DNA from 3 places in the Chitinophaga sp. XS-30 genome. Region 2 is predicted to be linked to each of the others. Evidence: riboswitches for the same ligand, from Rfam matches in the RefSeq annotation. Region 2 holds a riboswitch; each other region holds the start of a gene.
What was found. Region 2 has a riboswitch for cobalamin ahead of metE (5-methyltetrahydropteroyltriglutamate--homocysteine S-methyltransferase). Riboswitches for the same ligand answer to the same signal wherever they lie in the genome.

Region 1 (7,778 bases), 880 kb from region 2:
ACCTGCATGTATATGGCCCAATGCGTGAAAGAGAAAAAGCCTTTTTATATCCAGTATGCCAATATCGAAACACATACCCCCTGGTTCATCCCCAAAGGCTTTGAAGGCAGAAGCCGCTACGGCGCCTACGGCGATGCGGTGGAATACCTGGATATGTCCGTCGGCATCATCATGGGATATCTCCGGAAACTGGGCATCGAGAACAATACGATCATTGTATTTCATGCGGACAATGGCCCGCTGGTGCATCCTTATCCGGAACTGGAGCTTTGTTACGGCCGGTATGCCGCTGTAGACACTACTTTGCGGCACCTCCTGCGGGAAGGCAAGTACCAGGAACGTTTTGAAGGCGGGCCACGGGTAGCCGCCATCGTTAAATGGACCGGCCATATTCCCGCCGGTACGGAACATCCGCAACTGCTCTCGGGGGCAGACCTGTTCACCACCTTCCTGGGCCTGGCCGGTGCGGAAGTGCCGCGGGACAGGGTGATCGACGGGAAAGATATGCTTCCGCTGCTCCGCTCCGGCGATGCTGGCCAAAGCGTACGCAATACTTTTTTCAGCTTCGGGCCCAGGGGCTTATTGCAGGCCGTGCGCTACAACCAGTGGAAGCTGGTGTTTGCAAAGGCGAACCAGCTCCTGCTGTTCAATCTCGATGCGGACATCTCGGAACAACGCAATATAGCAGACCAGCATCCGCAGATCGTGCAGCAGCTGGCGGCATTGGGCCAAAAGGCAAAAAAGGCGGTAGCGGATGATAAGGCATTGCCGGAGAATAACCGGCTGGCATTCTAGGCTTTTATGCGTCGCCCATCTTGCCCAGCGCCTGCTCCAGGTCTTTGATCAGGTAATCCGCATCTTCCAGGCCGATGTACAGCCGCACCATGCGGTGCTTTTCTTCCTGCGGGTCAAAATCCCCTTCCGCCAGCGCGGCACAGGCCGGAAAAGCCAGCGATTCATGCCCTCCCCAGGACACCGCCATCAAAAAATGGCGAAGCGCATCGCAGAAGATCTCCACCTGCTCCCGGCGCGTTGCTTTCAGCTGAATGGTGACCAGGCCGGCGGCGCCTTTCATTTGCCGCAGGGCCAGTTCATATTGCGGGAAATCGGGGTCCAGGGGGAAGTACACCTTCTCCACAAGCGCATGGGCCTTGAGGAAGGCCACCACCTGCCGGGTGCTTTCAGCACTGCGCTGCAGGCGTATCTCCAGCGTGCGCAATCCCCGCAGCAGGAGCCAGGCGTTGAAAGGCGCAATACCGCTGCCGATGGTGAGAAATTCTGATGTGAATATCTTCCGGATCTTTTCCCGCGTACCGGTGAGCACGCCCGCCACTGTATCGCTGTGGCCGCTGATGAATTTGGTCGCGGACTGCAATACGAGGTCTATCCCCATAACATGCGGCTGCTGATACAAAGGGGTGCAATAACTGTTATCGATGATGGAAGTGATGTTCCTGCTCCGTGCCAGCGCAGCAACCGCGGAGATGTCCTGCAGGGAAAAGGTAAGCGAATTGGGAGATTCCAGGTAGATAACGCTGGTATTGGGTTGCATAGCTTTTTCAAAATTGGCGCTATCCGTGCCATCCACAAAGGTGGTCTCCACACCAAAGCGGGGCAGGAGATTTTCAAGCAGTTGCCGCGCCCAGCTGTAAGGTTCCTTCACGCAGATCACATGATCACCCTGCTGCACCTGTGAGAATACGGCGGCAAAGATCGCGGCGGCGCCGCTGCTGAACACCAGCGCATCTTCCGCGCCATCCAGCGCAGCCAGTTTCTGACGCAGGATATCTATCGTGGGATTGTTGCCGCGGGAATACAGGAAACCCTGAAACTCATCCAGCAGCCGCTCCCGCATAGCGGATACGGTACCGAATGCAAAGTTGCTGCTCTGCACGATCGGTGGTGCTATGGCATTGAAATATTGCTCGCGGTCTTCGCCCAGTTCGTTGATGATAAAAGAAAGGTCCATAAATTAATGACAATGCAAGGTGTTTGACAATCGATTCCAGATTTGGTGAATAACGACGGACAGGTATTGGTCAGTACATATCAGCGTACCGCTTTTTTCATCGCCAGATAAATGGGCAGTCCCGCTACGAACCAGCCCATCCCGCCAAGCGCCTGCCGCCAGTCGGTAATAAATATGTTAACCGTCACAAAGAGATAAACGGTGATAAAGAACAGCGGTACGAACGGGTACAGCTTCATTTTGTAGATACCGGTACCGTCCAGATGCCGCGTTTTCCTCCGCAGCACAAAAATGGTTGCCGCCGCGGAAGCCAGGCCAATGGTATCGAACAGCATCACATACTGGATAATGCTTCTGAAGTTGCTGAGAAAATATAACAGGGCCACCGTCAGTACCGTGAACACGGTAAGCGCCACTTCCTGCACCTGCGTTTTGCTGTTCACCCGTTTGAACACCGCCGGCAAAACGCCGTCTTCCGCCATGGCATAGTACATCCTGGGATTGGAAAGCAGGTTCACATTCGCATAGCCCAGCACCGAGAGGAACAGCAGCACCGAAGTGACCCTGAAACCATTCTCTCCGAAGAACACTTCCGCCATGCGTGCGGCCAGCGCATCCGTTGTTTTCAGCTGCTCGAAGCCGATCACTTTAACGTATGCATAGTTGACCGTGATGTATAATAACAGGATGATGAAAATACCGGTAAAAATGGCCCTGGGCATGTTGCGTGCAGGCTCCCGCACATCGCTGCCGAAATTGATCGTCTGCTGATAACCGCCATAGGTAAAGAACACGGGCACCAGCGCGGCGCCGAAGATATAGAACCAGCTGACCGGCTCCGGCTGCTGCACAACGGCGGAGGCAGGCGCCACATGATTGCTGAATGCGGTGAGACAGAGCAATAATACCAGCGTGATCTTGAACACGGTGAGCACATTCTGCGAGCTGGCGCTCAGCCGGATACCCAGCATGTTGATGATATATAACACAACGATGGCGGCAATGGCGATCGTTTTGCGGCCGGCTTCGTGCTGCATGGTATCCGGCAGCAATACCGGGCCGATGTACTCGGCGCCAACGAGGCATACCGCGGCGATGGACGCGGCATTGGAGATCACCAGCGTCCAGTTGATCATGAAAGCATAAGCCGGATGGAAACCGTAGGACAGCACTTTATAAAAACCGCCGGCCACAGGATAACGGGAGCCGATCTCGGCATAGGTGAGCGCCCCGCAAAGGGTGACCAGCCCGCCGAGCACCCAGCTCATGTAGAACAGCATGGGCGCACCGGTTTCCCGCGCTACGTCCACCGGCGTTTTGAATATCCCCATGCCGATCACCAGCCCCACCACGATCATGGTAAGGTCAAAAGGACCGAGTTTAGGTTTGATGCTCATGATCTACAATATACTCATTAACGCGTATTTCCGTAAAATATCCGTAGGTTTGCGCCCGGTAAACGGTTGCCCGGTGTGCAAGCACCCCAGGGCATTAATAGGGAATCCGGTTCAAATCCGGAGCTATCCCCGTAGCTGTAATCCCGCTCCCGAAGCGCTTCGGGACGTTTTTTCGGACACTTCAACCACTGCTCTCTCCAAAGGGCGGGAAGGTCATCCGGAAAAGCGGGAAAGCCAGAAGACCTGCCGTACTGCCATTAAATCAATCCGCGCTTTCGGGTGAAAAGCGGAGGGTGTAATTGCTGCGACGGCGGCATTCTATACTTTTCAATATTCTCCCCCCTGCGTGAAATCATTTTTTCAACTTGTAACTTACATGAAGAAGAAAAGCTTTTCATTGCTCTCTATCAGCCTGCTGGCTATTTCCCAGACCGGCTTTGCACAGGAAGACACCTCCCGTGTCTCCCAACTGAACACCGTAGTGGTCACCGCCACAAAATTCGCCAAAAAACAAAGCGAGACCGGTAAAGTACTGACCGTTATCTCCCGCGAACAGATCGAAAGAAATGTTGGCCGCACCATCACTGATGTGCTGAATGAACAGGCCGGTATTGTGATCAACGGCGCGGGCTCCAATCCCGGTAAAAACAAGGAACTGTATTTCCGCGGGGCCACCTCCCAATATACCACCATCCTGATCGACGGCATCCCCGTAGCGGATGCCACCGGCCTCACCGGCAGCGCTATCGACCTGCGCCTGATGCCTATCGATGAAGTGGAGCGGATAGAGATCCTCCGCGGCACCCAATCCACCCTCTACGGGGCGGACGCCATTGCCGGCGTGATCAACATCATCCTCAAAAAAGGCAGCGGCAAACCGGTGAACGCTTTCGGCAACCTCACCTGGGGCAGCAACCGCAGCATCAAAGGCACACTGGGCCTGCGGGGTCAGCAGGAGAATGTGGATTACAACGTCAGCTTCACCCATTTTGAAACCGACGGCATCTCCGAAGCCGCACCGGCAGACAGTCTCGTTAATCCGGAATTCGACCGGGACGGCCTTAAACAGAATGCTTTCATGGCCAACATCGGCATACAGGCTACCGACAACCTGAGGCTGCAGCCCTTTCTCATGTTCTCCGACTACAAAAGCAAATACGATGGCGGCCCCTTCCAGGATGCGCTGGTGAACAATAATAAATCCAACCTCCTCCATACCGGCATCCGCAGCGTGTACGACCTCGGCAAAGGCCAGCTCCACGGCAACTTCGGCTACCAGAAAGTACAGCGCACGGATGAATCTGCCTGGGGTATCACGGACCTGGATGGCCGCTCTTATTTCGGCGAACTGTACGGGCATTATGATATCAATAACTGGCTGCAGGCGCTGGCCGGCGTGGAATATCGCAAGGCTGAGCTGATGGATACGGCTTTTGACGCGCCTTATGGCATCCGCTCCCAATACAATACCAGCCCCTATGTTTCCCTTTTCATCAGGAACCTGCATGGCTTCAGCTTTGAAGCCGGTGGCCGCTATAACATGCATTCCGCCTATGGCAACAACTTCACTTACAGCCTGAACCCTTCGTACCTGCTGAACGACAGGCTGAAACTTTTCGTGAACATCTCATCCGGTTTCAAAGCGCCTTCACTGACGGCGCTGTACAGCAGCTACGGGAATCCGGACCTGAAACCCGAAGAGACCAACAGCTACGAAGCCGGTTTCCAGACCTTCCTGCTCCGCAACAAGATCGACCTCCGCGTAACGGGCTTCAAGCGCGACATGAAAAATGTGATCGCCTACATCAATAACCGGTATCTGAACTTCAACAAGCAGAATGACAAAGGCGCGGAGCTGGAACTGGCGGTGCAGCCTGCCAAAGGACTGACCGTAAAGGTATTTTACGCGTATGTTGACGGGGAAGTGACCACACAGGTGAATGATAAAGACACCACCTACAGCAACCTGGTGCGCCGTCCTAATCATTCCGGCGGGCTGAACATCGGTTACCAGGTGCTGCGTAATGTATTCGTCAGCACCAATATCCGCCACATCGGTTCCCGCAACGACCTTTACTATGCACCCGGTGCCTGGACGGCAACGAATGAACCGCTGGCCGCCTATACTATCTGGGATATGTATGCAGAATACCGCTTCTCGGACAAAGGCCGCCTGTTCTTCAATGCCAACAACATCACCAACAACCGTAAATACGAGGAGATCAAAGGCTATTCCGTGCAAGGGTTCACGGTACAGACCGGCATTTCCTTTCAACTTTAATATTTAAACCAGATCCGCAATGTCCATTAAAAATCTGCAGCCGCGTTTCTTTGCTTTGCTGCTGCTCATCCTGGTGGCAGGCGCCCTGCGTGTTACCGCAGCGGGGCAGATCACGCCTTTTTCCAATTTCTCGCCGGTGGGAGCTATGGCCCTTTTTGGCGGCGCTTACTTTGCCGACAAATGGAAAAGCTATGTTTTCCCGCTGCTGACGCTGTTCCTGGGCGATGTGATCATGATGCAAACCGTGTATAAAGCGTATGGCAACGGCTCCCTGCTGTTCGAAGGCTGGATATGGGTGTACCTGGGCTTTGCCGCCATGGTGCTCATCGGGCAACTGGTGATCCGCAAAGTGCGGGTAACGAACATCCTGATCGCCTGCATCGCAGCGGCCGTGGCACACTGGCTGCTGGCGGATTTCGGCACATGGATGAGCAGCACGGGCTTTGATGTAACTACCGGTCTCCCTTACACGAAAGACTGGCAGGGACTGATGAAGTGCTACGCCAACGGCCTGCCCTTCCTGAAGAACACACTGCTGAGCAATGTCGTGTACTGCGGGATATTTTTTGGACTGTTTGAGCTGATGCAAAGGAATATTCCGGCATTGGCCTATGAAAAATAAAAACGGGAAGGGCCGGACGTTAGCGCCGGCCCTTTTTCACGCCTGTAAAAGCTGTATTATGATCGCATCCTCCTTTCTGCCTGCTGCTACACAGATGATCTATGATATGGGCCTGCAGCATCTCCTGCAGGGCGTCACCTTTGAATGCCCGCCCATTGCGCTGGCTGAAAAAGAAAAGGTCGTTCGCTGCGTGCTGGAAGGCAAGGCATACAGCAGCGAGGAGATAGACCGGATATTTTCCGCTTCCAAAGCACAGGGCAAAAGTCTTTATTATGTGGATGAGGAAAAACTGGCGGCCATTGCACCGGATGTGATCTTTACACAGGATGTCTGCGAGGTGTGCCAGATCGATACCCATTGCACGCAACAGGCGGTGCATAAACTTGCGAAACAACCGCAGCTCGTTTCCCTCAGTCCGAATAACCTGCAGGACGTGTTCAACTGCGCCGTGACCATCGCCACCGCACTTGGGCAGGAGGAAGCAGCATACCGTCACCTGGCGGAACTGCAGCAGCGGCTGGATACGATCGTGGATACCCTGCGCCTCCATCGCGCGCCGCTGCGCCGCGTCATGATCATGGAGTGGATGGCGCCGGTGTACAACTGCGGCCACTGGATCCCCTACCAGGTAGCCTATGCCGGTGGGGTAGACATGCTCTCCAATCCGGCCGGCGATTCCATCGTAACGCCCTGGGAAAAGATCTGCAAATACGATCCCGAGGTGCTGGTCATAGCCCCCTGCGGCTTTCTGACGGAACGCTCCGCCGAAGAACTGCATCTGCTCACCCGCCAGCCCGGCTGGGAACAGCTCCAGGCTGTCCGCAACAACGAAGTGTACCTGGCGGATTACGACCTCTTCACGCAGCCCAGCGCCTCCACCCTCACCGATGGCGTGACTGTACTGGCCCGCCTCTTCCATCCGCGGATCTTCAGTGTTCCGCCGCGACTGGAAGGCAAGTTCCGGCATCTGCAGTTGCAGGCCAGCTATTGATCCCCCCGCCGCTCACCCCTGCTTGCGGAAAGATCGGTATATTTGCACCCGATTATGGATATTTACCTGATACGGCACACTACGCCGGATGTTGAATACGGGACCTGCTATGGATTTGCTGACCTGGACCTTGCCCACACCTTTCCGGCAGAAGCTGCCCGTGTAAAGGAACTATTACCTGATAAAGACTTCTCGGTATATGCCAGCCCCCTGCAACGCTGCAGCAAACTGGCCACTTTCCTGTTCGGGGAGGGCTTCCGTACGGATGAGCGCCTGCGGGAAGTGAACTTCGGGGACTGGGAAATGCGGACCTGGACGGACATTGCTATTACCACTCCTCAAACCTGGATGGAAGACTACCGCTATGATCCGGTGCCGAACGGCGAAAGCTATGCCCAGCTGTACGAGCGCAGCGTCAGGGCTTTTGAGGAGATACTTGCCTCGGCTGTACAGGATACGGCCATTGTGACCCATGGCGGCGTGATCCGCTCCATCCTGGCCTATGCCACCAAAACCCC
Region 2 (7,778 bases):
TTTTCACCGTTGGCGCCATGCTCAACGGGGAACTGATCTGCACCGGCAAGGCTTTCAACAAGAAAGACGCCAGCCAGATCGCCGCCTCCCAGGCGATAGAAATGCTGGGTATCGGCGGCGATGACGGCAAATGATCATTTCGATCTTACATCCAGCCTCAGTATTGTTTTCAATTTTTCTTCCGGCGTGCGGCCGGGCTGACTCAGATAGATCTCGTGGTGCATACCGCTGACCTCCAGCTGGTGCTGCGCGATGTATTCCAGGAGTTTCATGATACTGGCAGTTTCCTGGTGATAAGGGCCGGTGTGAAGGATCTGTACGGCCAGCGTACCGGGCAACCGCTCGAACCGCAATTCATCCAGGTGCGCGGTTTTCCTGTTGCCCGCAAGCGCCACCGCCTGCCGGAAATCATGAATGGACACAAATCCGGGCATTTGCATGACCAGTTTCCAGTACCACTCGCTTTTGGGAACGTCGGACACCTGATCTCCGCTCTGCGTCCACCAGTAGCCTTCAAACGCCGGCACTTTGAAATCTTTCTCCTGCAGCTTGCAGATCTTTTTAATGGTATAGGCTACGTTGTACAGGGCTTTTACCCTGGCGGCAAAAACAAGCCCATTGGGGTCTCCCGCGCCTTCAATGGTAAGGTAGTCTGCCGGGGCGATAGTCACCAGCTCGGGGGTGGGCCTTGCCTTGTAGTAGTATTTCTGCTCTTTGGAAAGGTCTGTCTTTTGCATACGATGTAATTTTCAACAAAGAAAATACGGCGCTTTGACAACCTTATGTCAGCAGCAGTACCCTCAGCCATAATGTTTCGCCAGCTCCTGTATCCTTTCCCGGATCAATATCCTCAGGTCCTCCGGCTCAACAATGGTGGCGCATTTGCCCATCATCAGCAGCCACCGGGCAAAGTGACCGAGGCTATGATAGAGAAAGCTCATTTCCACATGATCTTCTTCGGTTTTTTCTTCCACGAAGCCGTAATAATATTTTTGTTCCTGCAGCCAACGCGCAACATCATGTGTGAACCGCACTTTTACGAGCACAGGCTGGTCCGGGTCCGACTCAAATTCATGGGTGATATATTCCTGCAGGCTGATACGGGCGGATTTGTCGAATGCCTGGTCGGTGAGGGTCAGGCTTTTGATCCGGTCGGCCCGGAAGTCCCGGTAGTCCTGCCGCAGCCGGCAGAAGCCGATAAGATGCCAGTTGCTGCTCATATGGAAAATGCCGATCGGTTCCACTTCACGGCGGGAAACGGAATCGTTGTAAAAGGAGTAGTATTCGATGGAGAGGACCTTTTGCCGGGCCAGCGCCTCCTGTATCTCGCTGAGGAACCTGTTCGGGAACTGGCTGTCCCCGCGATTGCTGCCTAATACCGCAATGTTGCCGTCCAGAGATTCCAGGAAATCCTTGTCGCTCCCTCTCAGAACGGCCCGGACCTTTTGCATGGCGTTGCTGAACTGCTGCTGATTGGAAATGTCGCTATGTTTTTCCATGAGTTTTTCCCCTGTCAGCAATGCCGCAGCTTCACTACGGTTGAACATGACGGGAGGCAGATGATATCCGTCTACGATATAATAGCCGGTGCCAGCTTCAGCGCCGATGGGAACGCCGGCCTCCATCAGCGCCTTCACGTCCCGGTACACGGTACGGAGGCTGATATCGAAGCGGTCAGCAATTTCCTGGGCCTTCACTATTTTTTTCCCCTGGAGCTGTACGAGAATGGCGGTAAGCCGGTCTATGCGGTTCATGCTTCAAATTTACATCTTCCGGGCTGCTGCTGTTAGCTGTCCCGGTAATTTTTCCTGCAGATATATGGTGCCACGCACATGTTTTTGACAGAAAGGCCGTCTAAATACTTGAATAGTCTCAATACCCAACATATTAAAGTACTAGTTGCTGTTACAGCATATAGTTAGGTTAAATGGTAAAGCCCTGGCAATTCCTTGCCGGGGTTTCTTTATGCAATGCCATGATGGGTAATGGCCCATCAGTTGCGCAGCCATTCACACGTTCGTGTAATAACAGACTTTTAACATTATAACCTGTCGGGCTGATCTATATTTGGGCGCATATGGCAGTTTTGGGGTCCAGGGTGACCATAAACGGGGCTGTCATAGGTTAATTTGGAGCGTATTTAACAGGTCTGGAGGTCTCTCCGGACCTGTTCAGTTTTCCTTCTTCATGCTTTTTTGTTAACAAGCGTTTAACAATTATTACTATTTTGTGTTATTATCTTAGTTCAGCGGGCTTCCGGTCCGTGACTATTTCGATTACCAGTAAGTTCATCATAAATTGGAGAGTAAATTTCGAATGGCCCGATCTTCATCGGGCTAATTTTTTGCCAACGGATGTTTTGTTAATGGATTGTTGTTGGTTTGCCCGACAAATTTCATTGAATTAAACATATTTTATTGATAACCAATAATTTGATAATGAAATTGCTCCTATCTGAAAAGTTGATCATATGTGAAAAAGGCTTACATTTGGAGCAGGTAGTGTTATATCAATGATCAGCCACTGGCTCAATATCATTAAGAAAACAGGCCTTACTTCAGCGGTGAAAGATGACGAGGCGAAGAGGATTATGGTGGTGAACTCTTTCAGTTTTATTACGGCCCTGTTATGCAGCCTCTACGGGGTGCTGTTATCTGTTATTTCCGGACAATGGATCATCTGTTATACGGCAATGGCTTTTGTTTCCGGCTTCTTCAGCATTCTGCTGCTCAATAAAAAAGGACATTATCCACTGGCCAAGTTCGGGCTGACATTCGTCTTTTCTGCCGTCATGCTCTACTATGGCATATTGTTCGGTGAACAGACCCAGGTGCATTTCCTGGGGCTCTTTCTTATTTGTGTGCCATTGCTTGTATGTTCCCGGCGTGAGAAGGCGTTACGTTGCATTTGTATTTCCCTGCCTATCGTTGGTATGATCATGCTGGAATCGAATTATTATTTCGGTGTTTTTGAGCCGATGATGCTTTCTGCTTCAGACAGCAATCTGTTCCGCTGGCTGATCATGTCCGTTGTGGTATTCCTGCAGGGCCTGGTCATCAGCTTTCACCAGAGCAGTATCATTGGCCTGCTCAGGACGCTTCATGTGAGGAATGATGCGTTGAAACTGAGCCGGGACGATATTGCAGGCAAGGAAGCAGAGCTGCAAACCGCCTACCACAAGCTGGAGAATTATAACCAGGTGCTGGAGGAAGAAGTGAAACAGCGGACGCATGAGATCAACGAGAGCAGGATCGTTGTAGAGAGCATCCTGCATCACCTGCAGGGCAATCACGAGGAACTGCAGCGGAAAGATATGCTGCTGGAGCAGCACGTATCCGAATTGGAAAGCCTGAAAGCCAGTCTCATTGAGGCAAAGGATGAGGCAGAACGGGCCAATGCCGCCCAATCAACCTTTCTCCGGGAGATCAGCCATGAGATCCGGAACCCGCTGAATGCCATTATCGGCATAAGTTACCTGTTGCTGAACGATCGCCGGAACAAAAACAAGATACCGCGCAGTGTGGTGGATTATATTGAGAATATCAATGCCAGCAGCCATGGTCTCATGGAGATCATCAACAATGTGCTGGAGCTGGCGAAGATCGAGGCCGGGCGTACGGATGATCTGCAAATTGCACCTTTTCATCTGGGAGAATGGGTACGCGGTGTAGCAAACATCTACCAGAATGCCGCGAAGATAAAGGGGGTAAGCCTGCAGGTACAGGTAGATCCGCAATTGCCCGAATACATTTTGGGGGACCGGGTGCATCTCGCACAGGTATTGAATAACCTGCTCGCCAATGCCATCAAATTCACTCCCGGCGGCAGAAAGGTGCATCTGCATTTCCATTGCCCGGATGCAGACCATTGGCATATTCGTGTTGTGGATGAGGGGATGGGTATTCCAAAAGAAAAGTTTCCGTTGATCTTTCAGCCATTTGAACAGGCCGACCGTTCTGTGTACCGGAAATTTGGCGGTACCGGCCTGGGGCTTGCCATTTCGCGCCGCCTTGTGGAACTGATGGAGGGCCGCATAGAGGTCCGCAGCGAACCGGGCGAAGGCACGGCCTTTACCGTGATCCTGCCCCTGAAGCAGGGACTTCTGGCGCCACAAGCTTTCCAGCTTCCCGCTAAAAAAACATACTCCGCAGTACCGACAGATAAAAAAGTGCTGCTGATGGAAGACAGTGAAGTGAACCAGATGATCATGGACCGCTTCTTTGCCAATCTGGGACTGCAGCTCACGATTGCCTGCAACGGGGAAGAAGGCATCAGTAAAGCCCGTCAGTTACTTCCGGACCTGATCGTGATGGATATGCACATGCCCAGGCTGGATGGGTACGATACCCTGCGCCTGATCCGCCAGGATCCCCTGTTAAAGCATATTCCCGTGATCGCTATATCAGCGGATGCGTTCAGCGAGCAGCAGGAAGCTGCACTGATGGCAGGTGTGAACGATTACCTGACAAAGCCCGTAAATTTTGACCGGTTATACGAGATGGTAAAAAAATATCTTCAGCAGCAGGCCCTGCACCGGGAACTGGCATAACGGCTCATTTCAAGAAATGTTTTGTAATAGCCTCCGCCAGCTGCATCACCAGCTCCGCATCAACCGGCTCGCCGGCGGTTACGGCACGAAGCTGGTCTTCTTCATCCAGCTCAAAAATGATCCTGCTGTCTGCCGCCGTCACATGAAAAGATACCGTATAGCCTTTAACGTAAGGACTGACCTCATAAGCCTGATCACGGATGAGAATGGAAAAAGGTTCCATGAATGCGAGTTTCCGCAAAGATATACATTAAAAGAAGGGAACGAACAACAGATGGAAGGCCGGCATTACACCTCTACCTGCCCGTATCCGAGCAGCCGGTTTACCTTTCCCGCGAGGTCGTATGGCGACAGCGGTTTGTGAATGAACTCATCCGCATCGATCCCGAACCAGCTGCCTACGCTGTTTTCAATGAATGATGAGATCAATATCACCAGTACCGGAAAGTAACGCGCAGCCTGGCTTATACGTAACTGTTCCACCATTTCCTTAAGATGGGAGAAGGGCAGCTTCAGATCTATCAGGATGAGATCATACGTTTTCGTCCTGAGGCTAAGCGCCGCTTCTCTCCCGTTCATGACGGTATCTGCTTCGTACCCTTCCCTTCTGAGCACCATTTCTATAATCCGGAGCATCAGCAGATCATCTCTACTACAAGTATCCTATTCATATACAATATACAATTCGATCATCCGGAGACATAACGCACACATATCCGGCTGCTGATGCCAGCGGTGCGTATGGTTATCCGGATATGTTAATATTATTACTCCTTACCGAGTGTGTAGCGTGTGTACGTCTCCGTTAGGTTTAGATAAGACGGGATATACCGTGCCATAGGTTAAAATCAGGATTGCTAATCATCAAACTTTCGGTAGCAATACATTTTGTTGCGAAGATATTTGCATATTCTATGCCAAAAATACATTGTTAATCATTCTTAACAATATCAGGTATGCATGGTATGCCTTTAACCCTCACTTAACAAAATATAGGAAATTATTGGCCACCTTCCTATCTTTGCCCTCAAGTTCTTTACTTTATTTCTTTTTTCTTTCTACAGCGCGGTAGGCGACGAAAGTCGCCTTTAATAAGGAACCGTGTGCAAATCACGGGCTGTCGCGCAACTGTAAGTAACTACCTGAATTATTACCAGATTGGTCCATTGTCCTGACCTGAACAGGGATGAGAAGGACGGTAATAATGTTACAAGCCAGGATACTTGCCCGCTGTATAAGACAAATGCTTTCGCGATTTGAAGCAGTAGTCGGGAAGGGACAGGTGTGCCCTGTCTTTTCGTTCCTCACCTTCTACACAATTCCTGAAAGCATACCGGAAACTGTAAGGAGCATTAATGCACAATTAATGTTTAACCAAAAGTTTTATGCGTATGCTCAAACACAACCTTGGCTATCCCAGAATGGGAAGCCGCCGCCAGCTGAAGAAAGCTTGCGAGCAGTACTGGCAGGGCCTTATTGGCCGCAGTGATCTGTTCCTTACCGCAAAAAGGCTGCAGGAGGAACACTGGAAGATCCAGCAGGATGCCGGGATGGATCTCATCCCCTGTAATGATTTCAGTTTTTATGACCAGGTGCTGGACATGAGCCTGCTCCTCGGCGCTGTGCCGGACCGTTATGCGCCCGTTGTTACAGAAGTGGGCGGGAACGCTGAGATCGATCTGTATTTCGCCATGGCCAGAGGATTCCAGCAGCAGGGGCTGGACATTACCGCCATGGAAATGACCAAGTGGTTCGATACCAATTACCACTACATCGTTCCCGAATTTACGGCAGACCAGCAGTTCCGCCTGTTCTCCAACAAGGTATTCAATGCCTTTGATGCTGCCCGGCATTTTACGGGTGTTATTCCCAAGCCGGTGCTGATCGGTCCGGTTTCATATCTGCTGCTTGGAAAGGAGAAAGGCAGCGGATTTCACCGTATAGCGCTGCTCAACCGGCTGCTGCCCGTGTACATAGAGATACTGCAAAAGCTGCGGGAACAGGGAGCGGTATGGGTGCAGCTGGACGAGCCCTTCCTGGCCACCGATCTCACGGAAGCAGAAAAGGAAGCGTATGTGCAGGCATACCGGGAGATCGCCCGGCAAACCAAAGGCCTGAAGCTGATCGTAGCCACTTATTTTGAAGGGCTGCGGGAGAACACAGCGCTTGCCGCCAATTTACCGGTCTGTTGCCTGCATATAGACCTTACCCGCGCGCCGCAGCAGCTGGATGCCGTTCTGCAAGCCATGCCGCCGAAAACCTCCCTGTCCCTCGGTGTGGTGGACGGCCGGAACATCTGGAAGAATGACTATGATACATCCTTGTCTTTCATCCGCAAAGCAGTAGCTGCGCTTGGAGAAGAGCGCGTGATGATCGCCCCCGGTTGTTCCCTCCTCCATTCACCCGCTGACCTGTCCCTCGAAACGGAGCTTGACCCCGAGATGATTTCCTGGATGGCCTTTGCCCGCCAGAAGTTGCAGGAAGTGCAGGCGCTTGATCTTATCTTTCAAGGCAATATGGCCTTGCTGGAGGCGAACAGGGCTGCCATCTCCTCCCGCCGGGGATCCAGCCGTATCCACAAACCGGAGGTAAAACAGCGAACCGCCGCCATTACGGATGCAGGTGTGGCCCGCCAAAGCGCTTTCCCGCAGCGGCAACAGCTGCAGGCGGACCGGTTCAGGTTGCCACTGTTTCCGACAACTACTATCGGTTCTTTCCCGCAGACGGATGATATCCGCCAACTGCGCGCGCAGTTGCGCAAAGGCGCCATCACGCAGGAAGCATATGACGAAAAGATCGCGGAGGCTACGGCATCGGCTATACGCTGGCAGGAGAAGATAGGGCTGGACGTACTGGTGCATGGGGAATTTGAACGGAATGATATGGTAGAGTACTTCGGCGAACTGCTGGATGGATTTACGTTTACCCGTAACGGTTGGGTGCAGAGCTATGGCAGCCGTTGCGTAAAGCCGCCGGTGATTTACGGCGATGTGAGCCGTCCGGAGGATATGACCGTGAAATGGACGAAGTACGCACAATCCCTGACCAGTCTGCCGATGAAGGCCATGCTTACCGGACCGGTAACGATCCTGCAATGGTCCTTTGTGCGGGACGATCAGCCGCGTTCGCTTACAGCCAGCCAGATCGCGCTCGCCATCCGGGACGAAGTAGCGGCACTGGAACAGGCCGGTATCGGTATCATCCAGATAGATGAACCAGCCGTCAGGGA
Region 3 (7,778 bases), 910 kb from region 2:
TTGTGACTCCCATTGATGCGTTCTGATATATTTTTTAAAAATTGAAAGGGCGTGTGGCTTCGTAAGCGTTGATCTCCCGGCTGAGGCTCAACAGATAGTCAATATCGTCATAACCGTTCAGCAGGCAGGTCTTTTTATATGGATTGATGTCGAAAGTTTCCTGCTCACCGGTGGCCTGTATGCGGATGTACTGCTCTTCCAGGTTCACTTCCAGTTCCGCCGCAGGGTCTTTCTCCACGGCGGAAAATATCTTTACCAGGAAGCTTTCGCTTACCTGCACGGGCAGGATGAAGTTGTTCAGCGCGTTGTTTTTAAAGATGTCTGCAAAGAAGCTGCTCACCACTGCTTTGAACCCGTAATCGCCGATGGCCCAGGCGGCATGCTCCCGGGAGGAGCCGCAGCCGAAGTTCTTTCCGGCTACCAGGATGCGTCCTTTATACAGCGGATTGTTCAGCGCGAAGTCTTTTCTCGGCTGGCCTGCTGCATCAAAACGCCAGTCGCGGAACAGGTTCTCCCCAAATCCGTCCCGGGTGGTCGCTTTCAGGAAGCGGGCCGGAATGATCTGGTCGGTATCTATATTTTCTATGGGCAGGGGTACCACGGAGGATACCAGGTTATGAAATTTCTTGTCCATGTCGTACAATTAAAACACAAAAAATGCGCCATCAGCTGTCATATCATCGCTCTCACATCCGTTACGCTGCCGGTAATGGCTGCGGCGGCGGCGGTAAGCGGACTGGCCAGGAAGGTGCGGGCATCCGGCCCCTGGCGGCCTTCGAAGTTCCGGTTGGAGGTGGCAACGCAATATTTGCCGGCGGGTATCTTGTCCTCATTCATAGCCAGGCAGGCGGAGCATCCCGGCTGCCGGAGCTGGAAACCTGCCGCTTCGAATATCTTGTCGATCCCCTCGGCAATGGCCTGTGCTTCCACTTGTTTGGAACCCGGCACGATCCAGACCACCACATCATCGGCCTTTTTCTTTCCTTTCACAAATTCGGCCACCATACGCAGGTCTTCAATGCGGGAGTTCGTACAGCTGCCGATGAACACATAATCCACTTTTTTGCCCAGCAGGCGGCTACCCGGCTCCAGGTCCATATACTGCAGCGATTTGGAGAACGAAGGCCTTTCTTTTTCTTCCACCTCGTTCAGCGAAGGGATGTGCTGCGTAATGCCCATACCCATACCGGGATTGGTGCCGTAGGTGATCTGCGGCTCGATGTCTGCCGCATCGAACGTCAGCACTTTATCAAATTCCGCACCGGCGTCCGTCTGCAATGTTTTCCAGTAAGCGAGGGCTTTGTCCCAATCTTCTCCTTCGGGGGCGAACTCACGGCCTTTGATATACGAAAAGGTGGTTTCATCGGGTGCGATCAATCCGCCTCTTGCCCCCATTTCAATGCTCATGTTGCAGATGGTCATCCGCGCTTCCATGCTCAGGCTCCGGATGGCTTCCCCGGCGTATTCCACAAAGTAGCCGGTGGCGCCGGAGGCGGATATCTGTGAAATGATGTACAGGATGATGTCTTTCGATACCACCCCTTTATTCAACTGTCCGTTCACTTCTATTTTCATGCGCTTGGGACGGTATTGCAGGATGCACTGGGTAGCCAGTACCTGCTCCACCTCCGAGGTGCCGATGCCGAAAGCAATGGCCCCGAAGGCCCCGTGCGTGGAAGTGTGGCTGTCCCCGCACACAATGGTCATGCCCGGCAGGGTAATCCCCAACTCCGGCCCTATCACATGCACGATCCCCTGGTAGCGGTGCCCCAACCCGTACAGCTCCACCCCGAACTCGGTGGTGTTCTGCGTGAGCATTTCCACCTGCTTGCGGCTCAGCGCCTCCCGGATAGGCAGGTGCTGGTCCAGCGTAGGGACGTTATGGTCCGCCGTAGCCCGGGTCTTTCCCGGCCTGAATACCGGTATGTTGCGCTTCCGCAGGCCGTCAAAAGCCTGGGGACTGGTCACTTCATGAATAAAATGGGTATTGATGTACACCGCGTCCGGAAATCCCGGCTTGCTCGCCACAATATGGCTATCCCATATCTTGTCAAATAATGTTTTGCCCATACGTAATCTGCTTAATGCGTATTTCTTTCACTATCAGGCCAAACGTTTCAAATTCAGCCTTATCTTTGCATTTCCCGTTCATTTGCATCTTCAAATCTAATTGACACATTTAAACCACAGATCGTTAAATTTGCCATTATTACGATTCGCAACTGATCCGTATAACCATTAATTTATTGAAAATCAATAGATTAAAATCTTACAACAACGATGCCCAACTCGCAGAACGATGCGCTCTTCATACTGATTAAAACGCTTACCAAAGCCGAAAAACGAAATTTCCAGCTGGCATTCAACCGGGACAATACCAAAGAGGACGTGCTGTTCATACAGCTGTTCCAGGCGCTGGACAAAATGAAGGAGTATGATGAGGAACAGGTGCTGAAGAAGGTCCCGGCCATCAAGAAACAACAGTTAAGCAACGTCAAGGCCCATTTATACAAACATCTCCTCACCACCCTGCGGTTGCTGTACAAAACCAAAGACCCGCTGATAGACCTGCGGGAGCAGCTGGATTATGCACGGGTGCTGTACAACAAAGGACTCTACCAGCAAAGCCTGAAGATCCTGGGCAAAGCAAAGGTCAGCGCCCGCGAGCAGGAGGAAGTAATGCTGTTCTTCGAGATCGTGGAATTCGAAAAACTGATCGAAACCCGGCATATCACCCGCAGTCTGGACAATCGCGCGGATGAACTGAGCGACGAGTCCCGCCGGATCAACGACCAGCTCAACAACGTGAGCAGACTCTCCTCCCTGGCCCTCCGGATGTACGGCATGTACCTGAAGCTCGGCCACGCGCGCGATGAGAAGGATGTGCATATCCTCAAAAGCTTCTTCGATTCCAACCTGCCCGTACAGGCTACGCATACCATGAGCTTCTACGAGCGCAGTTATCTTTACCAGGCCTATTGCTGGTATTATTATATCCTGCAGGATTTTGTCATGTATTACCGGCACACCCAGAAGTGGGTGGACCTGTTCGCGGAATATCCCACGCTGAAGGAATCGGATGTGGACCTCTATATCAAGGCTTTGCATAACCTGCTCACGGCGCATTTCCACACCATGAACCATGAGAAGTTCATTGAAGTGCTGTCCGTCATGGAGCAGTTCATCACCGAAAAGGAAGAGACCCTCAACGAGAACACCCGCACCTCCGCTTTCGTGTACCTCTACACCGGCAAGATCAACCGCCACTTCCTGGATGGTACTTTCTCGGAAGGACTGGCACTGGTGGCCGAAGTGGAAGAAAAAATATCCGAGCATCAGCTGACGGTAGACCAGCACCGCGTACTGGTATTCTACTACAAGATCGCCTGCCTGTACTTCGGCAGCGGGGACAACAACAATGCCATCGTGTATCTGAACAAGATCATCCATCTGCGGATCGGCAATCTGCGGGCTGATATCCAGTGCTTTGCACGTATCCTTCACCTCATCGCGCATTATGAACTGGAAAACTACAGCCTGGTGGAATACCTCATCAAGTCTGTATATCACTTCATTGCAAAGCATAAAGACCTTAGCCTGGTGATGGAAGAGATCCTGAAGTTCCTGAGGAAGAACATGTACGCACACCCCAAAGCGTTGCGCACCGCTTTCATTGAACTGAAAGGCAGGCTGGAGCTGATCGCCAAAAATCCCTACGAAAGAAGGAGTTACCTCTACCTGGATATCGTGTCATGGCTGGAAAGCAAGATCGAAGGCATACCGGTGCAGGAGGTGATACGGCAGAAATTCCTCCATAAGGTCCCCCGGATATAATTCCATGCCAGTTTTTTAACACATTTAATATAAACTTCATACCATACATCTGCATAAACCTGTGCAAAAGTCCGTATTCCACCACCCTGCTACATCTCTAAAATATCCACTTTCTTTATCCACACCCGTGAGTAACTTTTGGGTGTATCGCCTGTCTTCGATCATTACATTTGCATCAGTTCTTGACTTCGTTGTTCTGGCTTCTTTTCCGATGTAACGGAATATGAATTAATAGGGAATCGTGTGGAATTCACGAGCAGACGCGCTACTGTGATCCCCTAGTTCTTGGATGCCGGATGTTTCCAATGCCACTGCCCTTTCGGGGGCGGGAAGGCCAATCCGGCCGGGGAAAGCCAGGAGACCTGCCAGTACAACGTTATTGTCGAAACCTTCGCGACTAAGGTTATGGCGAAAGTGACCCTCACCGTATCACTATATGGAAAGCTATCTTCCGTCAGCCCCGCGTCTCATTACACACCCTGCTAACCGTATAAAAAATTTGTATGAGTAACGAGAACGAGATTTTATTAAAGGAGAACAAGGACAGGTTTGTACTGCTGCCGATCAACTACCCCAAGCTCTGGGAACATTACAAACGCCATGAAGCCAGCTTCTGGACCGCGGAGGAGATCGATCTTTCCGGAGACCTGAAAGACTGGGCGAACATGACGGATGGTGAACGCCACTTCATTTCGCATGTACTGGCATTTTTCGCCGCATCTGACGGTATTGTGAACGAGAACCTGGCCGTGAACTTCATGAGCGAAGTACAGATCCCCGAAGCCCGCTGCTTCTACGGTTTCCAGATCATGATGGAAAACATTCACTCTGAAACATACGCACTGCTGATCGATACTTACGTAAAAGACCCGGCGGAGAAAGACCGGCTTTTCCACGCCATTGATACCGTACCTGCCGTGAAAAAGAAAGCCGAATGGGCGCTGCGCTGGATAGAGAACGGCACTTTCGCCCAACGCCTCGTAGCCTTCGCGGCGGTGGAAGGCATCTTCTTCAGCGGCAGCTTCTGCTCCATCTTCTGGCTGAAGAAACGCGGCCTCATGCCCGGCCTTACGTTCTCCAATGAACTGATCAGCCGTGATGAAGGGCTCCACTGCGAATTCGCCTGCGAACTCTACCGCATGCTGAATGGCAGACTCTCCGAAACAGAAGTGCATGAGATCATTCTCGATGCCGTGACGATCGAAAAAGAATTCATCACCGATGCGCTGCCCGCAGCCCTGATAGGTATGAACAGCGAACTGATGAAACAATACATCGAATTTGTGGCAGACCGCTGGATCGGTGAACTGGGCTATAAAAAAGTATTCAATGCCACCAATCCCTTCGATTTTATGGAAATGATATCCCTGCAGGGCAAAACCAACTTCTTCGAAAAACGGGTGGGCGACTACCAGAAATCAGGTGTAATGGGCAACAAGGACACCAACAACACTTTCAGCCTCGACGAAGATTTTTAATTAAAGCAGATAATACACCTCAATATATTCATCACCCATTAAATTCATTACACTATGTTCGTTATAAAAAGAGACGGCAGAAAGGAGTCTGTCAAATTTGACAAGATCACGGCAAGGGTAGAGAAACTGTGTTACGGCATGGCGCCTGATTATGTAGATTCAATAGATGTAGCGAAGAAAGTGATCCAGGGATTGTACGATGGCGTTACCACTACCGAGCTGGATAACCTGGCCGCAGAGACCGCCGCTTCCCTCACCACCAAGCATCCGGACTATGCACAGCTTGCCTCCCGCATTGCGGTGAGCAATCTCCATAAAAATACTATCAAGTCGTTTTCCAAAACGATGAAGAAGCTGTACGAATACATCGATCCGAAAACCGGCAAACCCGCCGGCCTGCTGAGCGATGAAGTATGGGACATCATCCGCAAGAACGCGGATATCCTGGATTCCACCATCATCTACGACCGGGATTTTGCATTCGACTACTTTGGCTTCAAAACACTGGAACGCTCCTATCTCCTGAAGATAGACGGCAAGATCGCCGAGCGCCCGCAACATATGTTCATGCGCGTAGCCGTGGGTATTCACAAAGAGGATATCGACTCCGCCATCAAAACATACAACCTGATGAGCGAGCGCTGGTTCACACACGCCACGCCCACCCTCTTCAATGCCGGTACGCCCAAACCGCAGATGAGCAGCTGCTTCCTGCTCACCATGCAGGGAGACAGCATTGACGGTATCTACGATACCCTGAAGCAAACCGCGAAGATCTCCCAGAGCGCAGGCGGCATCGGCCTGAGCATCCACAATATCCGTGCTACCGGTTCTTACATCAGCGGCACCAACGGCACCTCCAACGGTATCATCCCCATGCTGCGCGTATTCAATGATACAGCGCGTTATGTGGACCAGGGCGGCGGCAAACGCAAAGGCGCATTCGCCATCTACCTGGAACCCTGGCATGCCGATGTATTCGAATTCCTGGACCTCCGCAAGAACCACGGTAAAGAAGAACTGCGCGCCCGCGACCTCTTCTACGCGCTGTGGATGCCCGACCTGTTCATGAAACGCGTGGAAAGCAACGGCACCTGGAGCCTTTTCTGTCCCCATGAAGCACCCGGCCTGGCAGATTGCTGGGGCGAAGAGTTCGAGCAGCTGTATGAAAAATACGAGCAGGAGAACCGCGCCCGCAAGACCGTGAAAGCGCAGGACCTCTGGTTCGCCATCCTGGATGCGCAGATCGAGACCGGTACGCCTTACCTGCTGTACAAGGATTCCGCCAACCGCAAATCCAACCAGCAGAACCTGGGCACCATCAAAAGTTCCAACCTCTGCACAGAGATCATCGAATATACCTCTCCGGATGAAGTAGCCGTATGCAACCTGGCATCACTGGCCCTGCCCCGTTTTGTCATCGACGGCAAGTTCGATCACCAGAAGCTGTATGAAGTAACCTACCAGGCTACGCTCAACCTCAATGTGATCATCGATCAGAACTATTACCCGGTAGAACAGGCACGTACCTCCAACCTGCGCCACCGCCCTATCGGCCTGGGTGTTCAGGGCCTGGCGGATGCGTTCTTCCTGCTGCGTTATCCTTTCGAAAGCGAACAGGCGCAAAAGCTGAACAAAGAGATATTTGAAACCATCTACTTTGCATCCCTGACCGCTTCAAAAGACCTGGCGAAAAAAGACGGGCACTACGAATCATACCCCGGCTCACCGGCCTCCAAAGGCATCCTGCAATATGATATGTGGGGCGTAACGCCTTCAGAGCGCTGGGACTGGGCTTCACTGAAAGCGGAGATCAAAACGCATGGCATCCGCAACTCCCTGCTGCTGGCGCCGATGCCCACAGCGTCCACTTCACAGATACTTGGCAACAACGAATGCTTCGAGCCATACACTTCCAACATCTACACCCGCCGCGTACTGAGCGGTGAGTTCGTGGTAGTGAACAAACACCTGCTGAAAGACCTGGTGGAGCTCGGCCTCTGGGATAACGACATGAAGAACAAGATCATCGCAGCGAACGGTTCCATCCAGCAGATCGAAGAGATACCCTCCAACATCAAGGAACTGTACAAGACCGTTTGGGAGATCAAGCAGCGTACGATCATAGACATGGCAGCGGACCGCGGCGCATTCATCTGCCAGTCGCAGTCGCTCAACCTGTTCGTAGACACGCCTTCTGCCTCCAAACTGACCTCCATGCACTTCTATGCCTGGAAGAAAGGGCTGAAAACAGGCATGTACTATCTCCGCACACAGGCGGCTACACAAGCCGTTCAGTTCACGGTAGAGAAACAGGGCGGGCAGAACATGGTGCCGGTTGTGGCCCCGGCCGAAGGCTCCATGGAGCTGGAAGTTCCGGAAGGCGCGGTATGCACCATGGAAGAAGGTTGCGTAACCTGCAGCGCATAATTGTCAACTTTAGATAAAAGAAGGCCTGGGCGTGGA

Region 1: linked by a shared signal. The riboswitch ahead of FW415_RS02065 (TonB-dependent siderophore receptor) and the one ahead of metE (5-methyltetrahydropteroyltriglutamate--homocysteine S-methyltransferase) in region 2 are both predicted to bind cobalamin.
Region 3: linked by a shared signal. The riboswitch ahead of FW415_RS09530 (ribonucleoside-diphosphate reductase small subunit) and the one ahead of metE (5-methyltetrahydropteroyltriglutamate--homocysteine S-methyltransferase) in region 2 are both predicted to bind cobalamin.

The regions. Positions count from the first base shown of each region.
Region 1 covers NZ_CP043006.1:511,931-519,708, forward strand. The annotation lists gene FW415_RS02050 (sulfatase-like hydrolase/transferase) at 1-795, shown strand, start outside; gene FW415_RS02055 (PLP-dependent aspartate aminotransferase family protein) at 800-1,969, opposite strand; gene FW415_RS02060 (APC family permease) at 2,050-3,366, opposite strand; cobalamin riboswitch at 3,413-3,632, shown strand; gene FW415_RS02065 (TonB-dependent siderophore receptor) at 3,743-5,647, shown strand; gene FW415_RS02070 (DUF6580 family putative transport protein) at 5,667-6,269, shown strand; gene FW415_RS02075 (ABC transporter substrate-binding protein) at 6,328-7,260, shown strand; gene cobC (alpha-ribazole phosphatase) at 7,315-7,778, shown strand, end outside.
Region 2 covers NZ_CP043006.1:1,393,277-1,401,054, forward strand. The annotation lists gene rnc (ribonuclease III) at 1-134, shown strand, start outside; gene FW415_RS05885 (GyrI-like domain-containing protein) at 135-737, opposite strand; gene FW415_RS05890 (YafY family protein) at 801-1,754, opposite strand; gene FW415_RS05895 (ATP-binding protein) at 2,513-4,549, shown strand; gene FW415_RS05900 (hypothetical protein) at 4,554-4,772, opposite strand; gene FW415_RS05905 (PleD family two-component system response regulator) at 4,838-5,185, opposite strand; cobalamin riboswitch at 5,598-5,795, shown strand; gene metE (5-methyltetrahydropteroyltriglutamate--homocysteine S-methyltransferase) at 5,941-7,778, shown strand, end outside.
Region 3 covers NZ_CP043006.1:2,299,971-2,307,748, reverse strand. The annotation lists gene leuB (3-isopropylmalate dehydrogenase) at 1-13, opposite strand, end outside; gene leuD (3-isopropylmalate dehydratase small subunit) at 35-634, opposite strand; gene leuC (3-isopropylmalate dehydratase large subunit) at 673-2,070, opposite strand; gene FW415_RS09535 (hypothetical protein) at 2,281-3,834, shown strand; cobalamin riboswitch at 4,015-4,219, shown strand; gene FW415_RS09530 (ribonucleoside-diphosphate reductase small subunit) at 4,338-5,312, shown strand; gene FW415_RS09525 (ribonucleoside-diphosphate reductase subunit alpha) at 5,367-7,742, shown strand.